Regions from separate parts of the Clostridium aromativorans genome, predicted to be linked through region 2. Evidence: riboswitches for the same ligand, from Rfam matches in the RefSeq annotation. Region 2 holds a riboswitch; each other region holds the start of a gene.

The links. Region 2 has a riboswitch for cyclic di-AMP ahead of LN736_RS05275 (cell wall hydrolase). Riboswitches for the same ligand answer to the same signal wherever they lie in the genome.
Region 1: another riboswitch for cyclic di-AMP. It lies ahead of kamA (lysine 2,3-aminomutase); the one in region 2 lies ahead of LN736_RS05275 (cell wall hydrolase).
Region 3: another riboswitch for cyclic di-AMP. It lies ahead of LN736_RS10620 (cell wall hydrolase); the one in region 2 lies ahead of LN736_RS05275 (cell wall hydrolase).

What each region holds. Positions count from the first base shown of each region.
Region 1 covers NZ_JAJJPB010000001.1:167,675-173,299, reverse strand. Annotated here, with positions in the region: gene LN736_RS00805 (Ryanodine receptor Ryr) at 1-40, shown strand, start outside; gene LN736_RS00800 (hypothetical protein) at 113-1,372, opposite strand; gene ablB (putative beta-lysine N-acetyltransferase) at 1,584-2,444, opposite strand; gene kamA (lysine 2,3-aminomutase) at 2,416-3,702, opposite strand; cyclic di-AMP (ydaO/yuaA leader) riboswitch at 3,867-3,994, opposite strand; gene hflX (GTPase HflX) at 4,430-5,625, shown strand, end outside.
Region 2 covers NZ_JAJJPB010000004.1:34,776-40,400, reverse strand. Annotated here, with positions in the region: gene LN736_RS05285 (pyridoxal phosphate-dependent aminotransferase) at 1-990, shown strand, start outside; gene LN736_RS05280 (amidohydrolase family protein) at 1,046-2,374, shown strand; gene LN736_RS05275 (cell wall hydrolase) at 2,419-3,177, opposite strand; cyclic di-AMP (ydaO/yuaA leader) riboswitch at 3,185-3,317, opposite strand; gene LN736_RS05270 (methyl-accepting chemotaxis protein) at 3,404-5,116, opposite strand; gene LN736_RS05265 (protein kinase family protein) at 5,427-5,625, shown strand, end outside.
Region 3 covers NZ_JAJJPB010000012.1:76,069-81,693, forward strand. Annotated here, with positions in the region: gene LN736_RS10605 (NAD(P)/FAD-dependent oxidoreductase) at 1-230, opposite strand, end outside; gene LN736_RS10610 (CdaR family protein) at 220-1,467, opposite strand; gene cdaA (diadenylate cyclase CdaA) at 1,434-2,285, opposite strand; cyclic di-AMP (ydaO/yuaA leader) riboswitch at 2,410-2,539, shown strand; gene LN736_RS10620 (cell wall hydrolase) at 2,543-3,067, shown strand; gene LN736_RS10625 (NAD(P)/FAD-dependent oxidoreductase) at 3,167-4,033, opposite strand; gene trxA (thioredoxin) at 4,137-4,454, opposite strand; gene LN736_RS10635 (tetratricopeptide repeat protein) at 4,623-5,625, opposite strand, start outside.

The sequences.
Region 1 (5,625 bases), on a different contig from region 2:
CTGTTATTGTGAAGCTCAACTTAAATTCATACATCAGTAGCAGCAGAATATAAATATAAAACAACATGCAGGAAATATTTTTTAAGATGTTACCTGCATGTTGTTTTTTTAATTAAGCCATTGACATGGATTTATTTGTTCTTGCTATGCTGGTATTGTCCTGTTTTCTGTCTGACAGATCCGGCACTGGATTGGGTTGGGATTCGTCACGGTAGTCCTCGCCTTTCTGTCTCTGATGCTGTTCAATTACCATATGACTTGCCACTGAGTTGATATCGTGGTTCACTTTGTTCTGGTAACAGAAGAATTTATGATCTGCAGGAAGCTGGTGGATATTTTTAAAATCTTCATTGTCTGCAGTCAGTTCAATCTGACTGGCAAGAATATTTCGTACATAGTCCCTTGTGTCATGAAACTGAAGCAGTTTTGGGAAAGCTCCTGGTACAACTTGCTGCCACTGTTTATTTTCATATTTGGAAAGAAGTTCAGCTGCCTTGTGCAAATGGGATATTTCCTGCTGAAGATGCATCTCCCAGATTGATTTCACATTGGCATCCACCTCATCCTCATAGAAAGAATAGTAGAGATAACATTCCATGTATTCATGAAGCAAAAGGCTTTCCAGCCATGTACAGTTGGGGTCTATAAGTCCCCCGTATTGGCTTACATGCTGTTCTTCTATCATGGCAATTTCCAGATAGAGCTGACGTCCCAGATCATTATAATATGTGTTTCCCAAATTCATATAGAAATTCATGGTCTGCTGTTCTCCGGCAGTTATGATCATGGTATTCAGCTTTGTACGAATATCTGCCTTTTTAAAGTCCACAAATCTTTTGACTTCCTCTTTAGGACAGCGGTGTTCTGCTATGGTTGGCCGTCCCGGGGTTATGTCTACATATTTTTTCACCAGCTGCTGGGAGGGAATATTTTCATCCAGATCCAACAGGTTGGAATAACGGTATAGATGATCGAAATCCTCCAGCAGTGCGAAATCAAGGCACTGTTTTACATTGGAATCCGGTTCGTTTTGGGCAAGCCAGGCTGTCAGATCCACGGCAACATGTTCGTAGCCAATGGTGGTCTCCAGCTGTGTCTCGTCAATTGGTTTGAGCCAGTTGATGTGTTTTTGCTGCTGCTGCTCAATCCGCCGCAGCATTGCCAGTTCACGGCGCAAATCGTTGTTATTGCAGTGACGATGGAATTGATGGGAGAAAAGAGCTGCTTCAACCTCGATTCCATTCATTAAAATAATACGGATCCTTGTATATGGATCAATAGTCTGCTTTGAATATGATTTTGGGTATATGGTTTTCCAGTCCATGATACCATCTTCCAGGGGCATGGGCTTTTGGTCAAACGGGTTAAACATCAATATCACTCCTTTTTTATTTAGTGTGCTCATTAAATTATCCAAATATGTATGGATTTTAGGATTTTAAAAAAGTTTGGTAAGTGATATTATCATATTTGTACCATTTTGTACCATGAAAAATCGTGAATTATTGAGATTATTTTAAAGGTTTATTTTTATATTTGATTTCATATGCTTATTTGAACAGTGTAATATTGCTCTATAAATTTCAAGTCATATTGATGTTTTTTACCCAGATATTCATGTTCTCAAAACCACCGCATATATTACAATTATTTATGAGCTTTCCTCTAAATGTATAGCCATGTTTGCTGAGTACGAAATTAATACCTGGATGTATTGCTCTGGACAGGCTGTATAAAGTAATAAATTCCATGTTTTTCAGTTCCAATTCAAGGGAATAGATTATATTAGACAGTATACCTTTATTCCTATAATGTGGATGGGTGGCACAGTCGGTTATTTCTGCATTTAAATTTTCTCTATCCAGATCCGCTGAAGCTACACCGATTATTCTGTTATTATTATCCACTGCTACCTTATATAAAACTTTTTTATTTAAAGTGTTTTTCAGATAATCTTCACTGAAAATTTCAGATGGATAGGTGGAAAATGTCCGGGAAAATAATTTTATCATACCCCCTATATCACTTTCTGATGCATTTCTTATGTGGTAGTTGGAATTGTCACTGTTATAGATAAAAGTATCCTTTTTATTTAAGCTCTGCTTTAAAATCAGATCTTCTTTAGAATGTTCATTATAGAGTGTCCTATCTTTGGAGATAAAATAGGACATACAGAATGCATCTTTACCCTTGAAATAACCGTCTATTTTCCCCTCCAAGTGAAAACCTGCTTTGATAAAGTTATCCAGGTTTTCAATATCACAGTTGCATATGATCTTCCCCATATGTTGTTTTGAGGCAAAATGAATAAGTCTTTTTATATTTTGAACGGATATATTGCAAAATTCGATTATTTTTACACGACTGTTGATATAGTCTACAAATATTTTATTCTTACCTATTTTGACATAATAGTTATTTAACTGACAACCGCTTGCCCTCATTATACTGCTTTCTCCTTTCCATTCTGGCATTATTGATTGGTGTTAAGCATATTTTCTCATCTCTGAAGAGTTTTTCTAAGCCTTCATATGGAGTGTTTTTAAATTTTTTACACAGTCCACAATGTTTGCAGTGGCGGTTTTTATCAGATGGTTCGGTATAAGTACACAATACACCTTCATAGTTTCTGAGTATTAATTTTTCAGGTGTTTGTGAGACCAAATACTGGGGACCTATAGGTATTTTTCCGCCGCCGCCTGGAGCGTCAATTACGAAAGTAGGCACTGCAAATCCGGAGGTATGGCCGCGTAAAAGTTCCATGATTTCTATACCGGTTGAAACTGGCGTCCTGAAATGTTCAATACCTTGGGATAGATCACATTGGTATATATAATAAGGTCTTATTCTGTTTTTCACTAATTCCTGTACAAGGTTTCTCATAATATAAGGACAGTCATTGATGTTTTTCAAAAGTACTGACTGGTTTCCAAGTGGAATTCCTGAATCGGCTAGCATCTTGCATGCCAACATTGATTCTTCGGTTATTTCATTTGGGTGGTTGAATTGTGTGTTAATCCAAACTGGGTGATATTTTTTTATGATTCTGCACAGGTTACTGGTTATTCTCTGAGGCATGACAACCGGCACTCTGGTTCCAATTCTTATAACTTCAACGTGGTCTATCCGTTTTATCTCCTTTAATATAAATTCAAGCTTATCATCGGAAATGCATAGGGCATCACCACCGGATATCAATACATCCCTGACTTCGTCATGAGCTTTTACATATTCTATAGCTTTTAGTATATCATTGTTTGATAGAGAATTATCATTGTGCCCTGCAAAGCGTCTTCTTGTACAGTGTCTGCAGTACATAGAACATTTTTCGGTAACAAGGATTAGTACTCTGTCAGGATATCTGTGGGTTAATCCGGGAACAGGGGAATCAAGAGTTTCATGCAATGGGTCATTTATATCACATTTGGATATTTTGGTCTCATCTATGGTGGGAATTGCTTGTCTTCTAATAGGGCAATTGTAGTCATCTGGATCAATCAATGTTGCATAATAAGGAGTTATTGCCATTCTTAGTTTTTTAAGACTAGTTTTTACTCCCTCTCTTTCGTCTTCAGTGAGATCTACTACTTGTTCCAATTCCTCCAGTGTGGTAATTCTATTAGAAATCTGCCATTTCCAACTGTTCCACTCATCTTCTGCAACGTCTTTCCATAATGGTATATTCCAGTATTTCCTTTTCAAACCAAACACTCCTTTTAAAAATTAACAATACAATATAAAAAATTGTCTATGTTATATGGAAGCCAATGAACAATCAAAAAAACAATAAGCTGCAGAGAAGTCTCTGCAGCTTGTAAAGCCGTAAATTCAAAGGTACATTAAAAAATACAAATTCAAGTATACCAAAAACTTCCCTTCAACGCTTGCGAGATTAGCTGACGGATTCGGATCGAAGAAATTAACCCTACCTGCCTAAGCAGGATTCACCCCAAAATTGGTTTTCCCGTTCAAATTGATTAAGCGCTAGTAACATTGTATTATTTCTCATATTTATTGTTATACATACAACCATAACACTTTAACATATGTATGTCAAATGAACAACATTGTTTTTTATCATGCACTTGTAAAACATCTATGTCTATGATATCATATAAATGATTTTAGATTTAAGGAGGGCTGCTTAAAATGCGTATCAGATTCCGATTTTATGCTTTATTTAACTAATTTTATAGTGATTAAAGGCTCTACTTATAAGTGTAGAGTAATCGGGATTGATCTGGCTATTTTTAAGAAACCTTATAAACATATGGATATATGATGGTATATGTATGTAAAAATGTATTAGAAAGGGAAAACGTAAATCCACTCCCTTTTGCGTATATCTAATAGTTACGTATATTCCGTTTACTCAATGCGCAGGTAGCAGGCCTGTGTTTTTTATTTCAATAAAAATGGAGGAATATATATGGAACGGGAGAAAAAAGCTATAATAGCAGGAGCAAATCTTAATAATGATAAGGATTTTGCAAGCCTTATGCAGGAATTATTCAGCCTCGCAGAGGCATGTGATATAGAAGTAGTTGGAGAGGTGACGCAAAAATTAAATAAAGTGAATTCATCTCATTATCTAGGCAGTGGTAAAATTAAGGAAGTATGTGAATTAGTTGATGAGAAAAATGCAGATGTGGTAATTTTTGATGACGAGTTGTCACCTTCTCAAATTCGTAATTTAGAAAAAAGCTTAAATTGCGGTATAATAGATAGAACTTCTTTGATTCTTGATATTTTTGCAAAAAGAGCAAGGACTAGAGAAGCCCAGCTTCAAGTGGAGATAGCAAAACTTCAGTATATGCTCCCGCGATTGATTGGATTTGGGGAATCCATGGATCGTCAAGGAGGGGGATCGTCTCTTAAAAACAGAGGTTCCGGCGAAACAAAATTGGAACTTGACCGTAGAAAAATTGAAAACAGAATCAGTGGCCTGAATAGAGAGCTGGAAGTGCTTGTGTCACAACGTCAAAATCAACGAAAAAAGCGTAAAAGAAGAGATATACCTGTGATTGCTTTAGTGGGATATACTAATGCAGGTAAATCTACGGTTATGAATGCCATGATGGATTTGTTTAATCCGTCAGATGATAAACAGGTTTTTGAAAAGGATATGCTGTTTGCAACATTGCAAACTTCTGTCAGGAGAATTGATCTGCCAGATAATAAGTCCTTTTTATTGACGGATACAGTGGGATTTATCAGTAAATTGCCCCACTACTTAATAAAGGCATTTCGCTCAACACTAGAAGAAGTTTCTGAAGCCGACATGCTTATTCATGTGGTGGATTACTCAAATGCCAATTATGAGAAACAGATGTATGTCACCATTGATACATTGAGAGAACTGGGTGTGGAGGATATTCCCGTTATTTACTGCTATAACAAAATAGATTTAGTGGAAGGCAAAATTCCTGAAAGTAAGGAGGACTATGTATATATTTCCGCCAAGAAAAAATTGGGAATGGATAAATTAGTGGGGGCAATTCGTAGAAAAATTTTTGAAAGCTATATTTGCTGCAAATTTCTAATTCCTTATGATAGGGGAAATATAGTAGCTTATTTTAATGACAATGCAGGAATAAAGTCAACTAGTTATGAAAATAACGGCAT
Region 2 (5,625 bases):
CCTCCTAATTTAGTCCATGGATATATGAACAACTCCGGTTATGAAGATGTAAGGGCCAAAATTGCTGAAAATATCAACAAAAAATATAATGTGAAACTCACTAAAAACAATTTAGTAATGACCTGCGGGGCTGCAGGCGGATTAAATATTATTTTGAAAACTCTTTTAAATCCTGGAGATGAAGTTATTGTATTTTCGCCGTTCTTTGGAGAATATGAAAACTATGTAAAAAATTTTGATGGAAGGCTTGTCATTATACCCTCGGACAGTGAAACTTTTGAGCCCGATTTAAATGAACTTGAGGACAAAGTGAATTCCAGGACTAAAGCTGTAATAATAAATTCACCAAATAACCCGACGGGGGTTGTATATTCGGAAGAGCTCATTAAGGGCATGGCAGAAGTCTTGAATAGAAAACAGCAGAAGTTTAATACCAGTATATATTTGATTTCCGACGAACCCTATAGGGAAATAGTATATGACGGAGTGGAAGTACCCTATATATTGAATTACTACAGAAATTCATTTGTCGGATATTCTTACAGCAAATCACTTTCTCTTCCTGGAGAGAGAATAGGATATGTAGTCTGCAGCAGTGATGCAGATGATTTTGATAACATAATGCAATCTTTGAATGTAGCCAACAGAATCCTGGGATTTGTAAATGCGCCTTCACTGTTTCAAAGGGTCATTGCAAAATGTGTGGATTCAAAAGTGGATGTGAACATATACAAAAAAAATCGGGATCTTTTGTACAACCATCTTGTAAAAATAGGATTCTCCTGTGTCAAACCAGATGGTGCCTTTTATCTGTTCCCAAAATCGTTGATACCGGATGATGTTGAATTTGCACAGCGGGCAAAAAAATTCAATCTTCTTATAGTCCCGGGATCATCTTTCAAATGTCCGGGCTATTTCAGACTTTCTTACTGTATTTCATATGATAAAATAGAAAAATCACTGGATAGTTTTGATAAGCTAGGGGTCTGACCCCCTTCCAAAAAATGTCAGGGGGTCAGACCCCTAAAAAAGGGAGATAATTATTGTGAATGAGCAAAAAGAAGTTTGTGCTTTTATAAACTGTAATATAATTGATGGCAGATTTGAAAGCAATATGATAAATGAAGGTGTAATGCTAGTAGAGAATGTAGATGGTATAGGAAAGATAAAATCTCTGGGGAATAAAATGGAGGTTGGCATACCTAAGGACTGTAAGGTATTTGATTTAAAGAATAAATATGTGGTTCCTGGACTTATAGATGCTCATGTGCATCTTTTCGGGGATGGGAATCCTTTTACAGAAGAAGGTGTAAAGAGGACTCCGGATGAAAACCTAGAGTTCATGAAGTCATCTCTTGGAAAATATCTTCTCGAGGAGAACATGAAAAAAAATGCAATGGCAGCACTTCATGCCGGAGTGACTACTTTCCGAAGCGTGGGAGATCCACTTTACTATGATATAGAAGTTAAAAATGAAATGAAAAACGGCGGTCAAATTGGACCTGACATGTTATGTGCTGGACCTATGATATGCATAACCGGAGGGCATGGATATAAACTTGTATCTGAAGCTTCAGATTCACCCTGGGAAGGAAGAAAAAAGGTGAGAGAACATGTTTATAAGGGTACGGATCTTATAAAAATAGCTAGTACGGGCGGAGTTACCGATTCCAGGAAAATAGGCGAAGCAGGAAGAGTCCAGATGACCTATGATGAAATTGCGGCTGTATGTGATGAGGCCCATAGGGCAGGTCTGCTTGTGGCAAGTCACTGCCAGAGCACCAGAGGATTGAAGGAAGCTTTGAGGGCAGGAGTGGATACCATAGAGCACGGTGCTTCCATGGATGATGAAATAATAGAGCTTTTCAAACACAATCCTAAATCCTTGAGAGGCTACAGTGCTCTTATACCTACCTTTGCTCCGGCAATTTATACGTCGGAAATCAGCACTGAGTACACAAAGCTTGATGATGTGCAGTTTGCCAATGGCAGAATTATAAGGGATGAAATGACCAAAGGATTTAAAACTGCTATAGATGAAGGTATAAAAGTTGGACTTGGCACTGATGCAGCCATGCCTTTTGTAACCCACTATAATACCTGGAGAGAACTGCAGCTTCAGGTAAAATACGGCGGAGCCTTAAATGCACAGGCTATATATTTTGCAACTAAATCAAATTCTGAAATTCTGGGAATTGATAAAGAAGTTGGAACCCTTGAGCCTGGAAAATTTGCAGATTTTGTTATCCTGGATGGCAACCCTCTTGAAGATCTGAATTGTTTTGAAAAACCGCTGATGGTGGTTAAACGAGGAAATATTATAGATAATACAAGAGAGTATATAATACCTGAAGTGGAGAAGTTTGTAAAATAGGGTCAGACCCCCTGACAGAAAATGTCAGGGGGTCTGACCCTATTTTAATAAGTAAATACCATCTTGCCATCTCTCAGTGCAATTGGTTTTGACCACAGCCATGTGTTGGTAGTGCTGTCATCAAAATAGTAGAGTGCACCTTTGGTAGGATCGTAGCCGTGAAGCGCATCATAAGCTGCTTTTTTCGATTCCTCCGAGGCGGGTTTGTTTATCCAACCGTTCAATACAGGAGTGAATTGATAGTATCCACCTGATTTTTCATATATTACACCCTTTATAGTGGATGGGTATTTTGGATTGCGGACTCTGTTTAAAACTACAGCAGCCACACCGACCTTAGCTTTATAGGACTCGCTTTGTGCCTCTGCGTTTACCAGCCTTGCAAGTAGATCCAGGTCGCTTTGGCTGTAGGGTACTATAGCGGGAGGAGCTGCTCCTTTGAAGATGTACCCTGAAGGTATATTGAGCACCTGACCCGGATAAATATACTTGTCCACATTAGAGTTGGCGGCAATCAATGTATTTAAAGATATATTGAATTTTTTTGCTATTAAATAGAGAGTATCAGTAGCTTGTACAATATAAGTTTTCGAATTTACCTTTAAAATCTGATTTGGATATATGGTAGTTTGACTTAAATTGTTGTCTCTCATTATCGTATCCACACTGTTCTTGAACAACACGCCTATTTTAAATATAGAATCACCTGATTTTACTGTATAACTTGCTGCATGAACCTGGGTAAAAGATACAGCACAAAGAGATATTGCAAAAAGTATACTCCTCATTTTCTTGAAATGCATATTAGATTATCCCCCTTAATTTTGCCTACGGAGTTAGTTGACGGGTTCGGGACTGTGGGATACCCCTACTTTAAAAGAAAGATTCACCCCTAGATATTATCCCCCGCATTTCATCACTGAAATTTAGGCTTGTCTTGTTTGCTATTCTAACAGTATTTCCAGAAAATATCCATGTAAAATTAGTGGGAAACCTGGTAAATTAAACCAGGTTTTTAACATCTTAACTCTACAACTTAAATTCACCTATTGTCTTTGCAATATTCTGTGCCAGTGCTGCCAGGTTCTGTGATGAATCGGCAATACCTGAAGAGGCCTTGGTGACTTCTTCAACACTGCTCAATATTTCTTCAGATCCGGCAGCAGATTCTTCAGCTGTAGAAGCCGTATTTTCAACAGCTGAATTTATACCTGTCATCATTTCTTTCATTTGTTTTGAAGAAGTGTCCATGTGTTGTGACATGGTATTTATAAAATCAGCATCATTTTCATAGTGCACTCCCGTTTCCATCAGGAGGTTGTAATTGGGCTGGACGCTGTTTGACATGTAATCCAGAATCTCGTTGCCGCTGGAAGATAGATTTTTAAAAGCTGTCTCTACAGAAAGTACCATTTTATTTATACCCTCCACGGTATTGGAGGATTGTTCTGCAAGCTTTCGTATTTCCTCCGCCACTACTGAAAAGCCCTTTCCTGCTTCCCCTGCTCTGGCGGATTCGATGGCGGCATTTAATGCCAGCAGATTAGTCTGTTCTGCTATATTTCCGATTGTTTCCGACATGACTTTGACCTGTGAAACTGCCTCTCCCGCTTTTATAGCTTCTACGATTTTATTTTTTTTCTCATTGTATATGGCCTCTCCCTCTTTTATGCTCTGTGAGGCTTTTTCTTTTATATTTTTAGCACGTTCTTTTATCTCTGAAGAAGTTTTAGACGTCTTTTCAGCATCTCCCAGAAGGATGTCCACACTTTGTGCCATTTTCTGGGAAGATGTGCTTATCTGCTGGGTTACGCTGCTTAGATTTTGAGAACCCGTTGCTATATTTGCCGTAGACTCATTTACAGAATTCATCATTGAGGATATTTCTTCTGTAGATGCGGATAGTTCTTCGCTGGATGCACTCATTTCCTCAATGCTGTTATTTATCTGGCTGATTAAATCCCTTATATTATTTTTTGCATTGTTCAGATTGGTGGCGATATCTCCAATTTCATCTTTGCTGCTGGCCTTTAAAGACTGGCTTAAATCCCCCTTGCTTATTAAATCTGTAAAAGACAGTATCTTGTTGATTCTTTTTATGAGTCCGGCGGTGATCCTGTTGCCTAAAATTATTGCTGCAATTATTCCAATTAGAGTCAGAGCTATAATTGTATAGAAAGAAGTCCTGAATGTATTGTTAATACTTATATACTGCTTTTCGGCCTTTTCGTTTATAATTTTAATCAATTGTTCAATACTTTCAGTGAGTTTGTTTCTATAAGAAGCCGCCTGTTTGTTTAAAGTCATGGCATCATCGTATTTGTCCGAAGCCATGAGGTTTATAATATTATTGCATATGTTCAGCCATTCAGCCCTTTGCTTGTTTAAACTTGCCAACTGAGTTTTTTCCTCCGGTGTAAGATCTGATTTTTCATAAGTACTGATTATATTTGTATTTTGATTTTGTAATTCCTTCATAGCTTCAGCCGTATCTTTTACATTGTTTTTGTCCCTGCTTTCAACTAGATTTATTATCTCGAGGCGAAGCTTCATTGAATTGGCGTCAAATCTGTCTAAATTTTCTATAGATTTCAGATTGGCATTGTACAGTTCGCTGGATTTTTTATTTACCGTGTTTAAATTGATTGTGCCTATCATGCCTATTATTATGATAAACAAAGATGTCACTAGAAATCCTGTTAAAAGTTTTTTACCTATTTTTAGATCCTTGAACCATGTCATATTGATCCTCCTCTTTTTAGTTATGTGCAAAACCATGAACTCGTTTAAGAATACCTTACAACCTCAATTTTATATATGCCGTCTTGATTTTGCAATTAACTTAAATATAATTTAACAATAACTTAACTATAGTACCCATAATCATAACACTTTTAACTTACAAATTACACCTAAATTTTTCATATAACTACAAAAAATACTATAATATAGCTGTAACATAATTTAATTGCCGTAATACTATGTAATAAGAATTGTTTAGCTGTATCAAACCTTTGTTTTTATGTTACATAAAAACAAAGGAGGTGTTATATTGAGAAATTGGTGTATTCATTCCAGAAAAATTCCGATAAGTTTGAGACACTGCAAGTACCTGGGAGAAGGCCATAGTGGGCAGGTATACCTTATGCCCGATGGAAAAGCTTTAAAAATATTTAACAGTTCAGACAGCTGCAGGAATGAATATGATATATTAAAATCGGTAGAAAAAAGCAGGTATTTTCCGAAGGTTT
Region 3 (5,625 bases), on a different contig from region 2:
ATTATTACATCTTTATCCACTGACTTTAATTTTTTTTCTGCTGAGCATACTACTTCTACAGAATAATTAAATTTTATACTGTTCTTTCTTCTGGCATCTATAGATCTTCTCAGTACTCTAAATTTTTCAATATCACTTTTACTTATTCTAAGTTTTTTTGCAGATTTACTTTTCAATTCTTCTAAATTTCCATCTATACCCATAATCAAATTATTAATTCTAATGGCCATTTTGTCCCTCCGACGTTTTTTTACTTATTTCTAAATTCACACTCTGCGGATTTTGAGATACTAATGTCAATCCCTGAGGTAGAGATATCACTACATTGGCGGAGTGAACCCCTTCATCCATCGAATCCGCATCTACAAAGCAAGCTATACTATTTTCATTTAGATTATTTAGAATACTATCAGATCCAGAAACTACTATCGATACACTCCCGCTGCTCAATTTGGCTGTATAATTGTCACTTAAATTCCTAACAAGTATATTCAAATTTAATTGCCTCTGCGATTCCCCATCAACTTTAAATGTACTCGAATTCAATTTTAATTGTATCACTCCATCACTATTTACTAATTTTACCCCTTCTGGAACTACTAACTTGATCTGTGTACTTTCTGCACTTCCTATTTTGCTTAAATCAACAGGCTCTGTATCTATTCCACTTATATTCTTTATCACACTTTCATTGCCAGCTATATCTACCTTATCCGGCACAGCAGTCATCAAATTAGTTTCCGAACCATTTATAGAATTACCACGAACTTTAATATTTACTGGAACGGTTTTTATTTTTCCAATAGGTATGACAACCTTAACAGCAGAAGGACTTATACTGGTATCTTTTATTAAATTTCCAGATACATCTTGAGGTTGAAGCGATAATGTTGTACTTATGTCATTTTGAGCATATTTTAAATCATATATAGCTGCAGCATATTTCACCGCATTTATTGAATCTTGAGCACCGCTTATTTTTGCTTTTTCTGTTTTCAAGACAGGATCTAGAGCATAATATCCTTCTTTGGGTTTTCCTCTTAGTATTATTTTTATGGATACAAATTTTTCCTTTAATTCGTCTAACTGTATTTTTATCCATAAATTTTGATTATTTATTATACTTATATTACTGGGGCTCTTTTTTACAGTTACCGGTATATTATTTTCTCCCTTTTTCATAACATAAGCACTTAAATCCGAGTTCAATTGAAAATCACTGGGCCTTACCGAATATACATCAGAAGCATTTCCTTTTATTACGAGAGATACATTAGGCTGTTCATTACCCACCTGAACAAGCTTTGATTGAGCAAGTACATTTTTATTTACTATAGTTACAGGAACTACAATTTTTCTTTCTGTCATAGGGTTTTCTATATTAAATATATATAACCATAAGATAAATGCAGCAATAACACAGCATACTTTTATTAAGATCTGGTTCTTTTTATTTTCTTCTTCCACTCAATCACCCTCTCTCTCCATGTGAACTTTTTTTGAAATCTTCTTTTCATTATATTAATAAGAATTTTTTTAAGTCTATCCTTAGTATAATTCCTTATTAATTTTCCATTAACGGCAAAAGAGATAGTTCCTGTTTCCTCAGAAACTACTATAATCAGGGCATCAGAATTTTCTGATATACCAAGGGCTGCTCTATGTCTTGTACCTAATTTTTTATTCAATTCATTATTATTTGTAAGAGGCAAAAAACACCCCGCTGACACTATTCTGTCATTTCTTATTATAGTTGCCCCATCATGCAAAGGTGTATTTACTACAAATATATTCTCTAAAAGAGCCGAAGATACTACAGCATCTATTTTAGTCCCTGTATTTATTATATCTTCAAGTCCTGTAATCTGTTCAATTACAATGAGAGCTCCTGTTTTGCTCTTCGATAAATTATCTACAGAATTTACAACTTCTGTTACAACTCTTTCCATTACCTCTTCATCCTGTAATATATGTTTATCATTAAAGGCTGTTCTTCCAAGATGTTCAAGTGCACGGCGAATTTCAGGCTGAAATATAATAACAAAAGAAAGAACACCTATAGTCAGCGTTTTTGTAAGTATCCAGTTAAGCATTACCAAATGAAAAAAGCTGCTTATGGGTATAAGAAATATTATAAGCACAATTCCCTTTAAGAGCTGCTCGGCTCTAGTTTCTTTTATAAGCATATACACTTTATAAAGTATGTATGATACCACTAATATATCCACAATAGACCACAAACTTATATTCCTTACTGAATTAACTATTATTTGCAATAATTCCACCCGTTCCACCGTCCTATAAAAATATCTCTTAATAATTATACACTATTTAATATTGTTTATATCAATACTTTAAAGTATTTTAAAAAAATTTTAATAAAATGTATTTTATTTTAATAAATGGGTACAATATCATTGACCTAAGTTTAAATAAAAAACACGGGGAAACCAGTAATATTGGGGTGAATCGTATTATACGTAGGTTATGCCTTTACCGAACCCGTCAGCTAACCCCGCCGGTAATAAGGAGATGATTTGATTTGAAAAAATTTTTTTATTTTATTATTCTCTTTTTGATGCTATTTATGCCATTACAGAATGTAAGCTCATGTACTCTCAACAATGCAAACTCCACTTTATTTAATGAACAGGAGGAGGTTGTACAGGTATTTAACTACTCTGACCAAAAGATACCTATAACACAAGATGATGTAAATTTAATGGCTAAGGTAGTTTATGCCGAAAGTAATTGTGAACCCTTTGAAGGTAAGGTGGCAGTGGCTTCTGTAATACTCAACAGATTACAATATCCGGAATTCCCAAAAACAGTAAAGGGAGTAGTAACACAAAAAGGAGCTTTTTCCTGTGTCAGAAATGGAACTATAGATGTAGTAGCAAACAAAGATAGTTATAATGCAGTCTTACAGGCATTAAAAGGAGTAGATCCAACTAATAAGTCTATTTTTTTCTATAATCCTAAAATAGCTACATCTCAATGGATGAAAAATATACGCAAAAAAAATGTCAAATCTATAGGAAATCACGTATTTTTTGTAGTAAATTAAATAAAGAGGTGTACTTTTGCAAAATAAACTTGCAGAAGTACACTTTTTTATAAAACTTATTTATTCAATTCACCATTAACTTTTCATTGTAATTTGAAATTATGAATCACTTAAATTATCTAAATACGAAACGGCATTTAACGCCGCTATCTGCCCCTGGCCCACAGCTTTCATGTATTGATAGGGTTTTCCGGCACAATCTCCGGCTGCAAAACACCCTGGTATATTCGTATTCATATTTACGTCTATTTTCACATGATTATCTTGCATAGCAATTCCTGGAACAAGCTGTGCCGGTGAAATACTGTCCTTTAATACAAATACTCCATCTGTAATTATTTCTCTATCCTTCAAAAGTACCTTTTCCACTTTTTCTTTTCCATATATTTCTAGTTCTTTGCCTCTTACTACTTCTATATCCCCATCCAATTTTAATTTATCTCTATACATAGGTACATAATAGACCTTTTTAACCAGTTCATTTACATAGTTAGCCTCTTTCTCAGCTTCTTTGTTATATCCTATAATAGTCACAATCTTTCCCTTATATAGAGGAGCATCACAAGTAGCACAATACCCTACCCCTCTTCCCAAAAACTTCTCCTCTCCCCTTAAAGGTTTAGTATATTCAATACCAGTAGCCAATACAATAGTTTTTGCCTCATACATTTTTTTGTTGACCATAAGGCCGAAATATTCACCCATGGCATATATTTCATTTATTCTCTCTAAAATTATATTTATATTCATAGATTTTATATGTTTCTCAAACTTATCTTTTAGCTGCAGTCCCGTTATATCTGGAAGTCCAAGATAATTTTTGATTTGGGCAGCTTTCACCAGCTTTTCACTAAGTTCCGCATTTCCAAAGAGAATAATATTTTTATTCCTTATCTTAGCATTGATTGCTGCAGAAAGTCCTGCTGGCCCACTGCCCACTATGGCAATATCATATCTAGAATCCACTTGTATACACCTCCTGATCCATTTACCGCTATAATTAAAATGACAAATCAACAGTGTCAATTTGTCATTTTAGCATGTTTAGATTTTTGACAACTATCCACAATTAAACATGTTTTTTCAAAACATCTTTTATAGTATCCTTTGGTCTAAATCCAATAAACTTATCTACTATATTTCCATCTTTAAATACCATGACAGTTGGAATACTGGCAATTTTGAATTGGGCTGCAGTAACTGGGTTTTCATCTACATTCAGCTTAAAAAACTTTGCTTTTCCCTGCATTTCATCTGAAACCTCCTCTATTACAGGTGACAGCATTTTACAAGGTCCACACCAAGAAGCCCAGAAATCAACAACTACAGGAGTAGATGAATTTTTAATTGAGCTGGAAAAATCTGAATCCTTTATTTCTTCTACCATTATTCTTCCTCCTTACAAATTATAGGGATATTTCCCCTAATTATATTTTACCTGAATGATTAGCCACTGTAATTTCTCATTTTTTCTTTAAGGTTGAAAATAGCAGTGCTTCATCAAATTTAGATAACAATTTTATTATTTGTCTAGTAACTAATTTTTAGTCTTTATTTAACCATTTAAAATATCGTCTATTACAGAATTATTGTAAATGGATGTTGGATATTTATTTACTAATTTTTGGGCATAATTTTTGGATATATTCATATTCATACCTTTATATAGAACAGCAAGCCTATACAAAACTGTATCTTCATAGCTTCCCTCAGAAAAGCTCTTATCATACTGAGAATAATACTTTAATGCACTGCTAGAATCTCCTGATAAATCAATAGACCTTGCAAGGAAATATGTTATATGAGGGTATAAATAACTTTTAGTTCCAACTACATAGGCTTTCTTAAAATAAGAAACAGCATTATTATGATCTCCACTGTCCAAATATTTACTACCTAAATTATAAAAATACAAACATCCATCTTCACTTAGGATCTTATAAGCTGTTAATAGAATTTTCTTATCATTCGGATTTAGCTTCTTGTCTTTCCATTTAACAAATTGCAAGTACATAGAATTATAATCTTTATTCTGTATATAATTCTCCATATTTTTCTTCGGAAAAACATCCACATTGCCTACGTTTTGATTGTTTTTTAAACTATTTTTCACTTTTTCCACTTTGACCACATTATCTTTGCTTTCAGAATTATTTCTAAAATTCAATCTACCACTGTAAATACACACCCACCATAGAGATGCTGCAAATAAAACAACTACAAAAATACATACTACTTTTTTTATATTTAATCCTTTTTTTATAACATCCATGTCTTTAAGCAATTTCATACTTTTTTTTGCCTGAGGGTTATCCACATCCACTTTAAAAACATTATTTATCTTCTCCAGTGCCTTATTGTAGCTGCCTCTTTTTATGTGGCACAGTGCACTGCAATTATTTACTTCGATATAATTAAAATCACTTTCAGCACATTTTTCAAGCAGCATCAATGCTTCATTTATTCTCAATTCTTTGATTAACATTAGAGCTCTTTTATATAGATCAAATCTTGTATCATCATCTTTCGAGCCTTCAATATATTTTTGAGCCACTTCA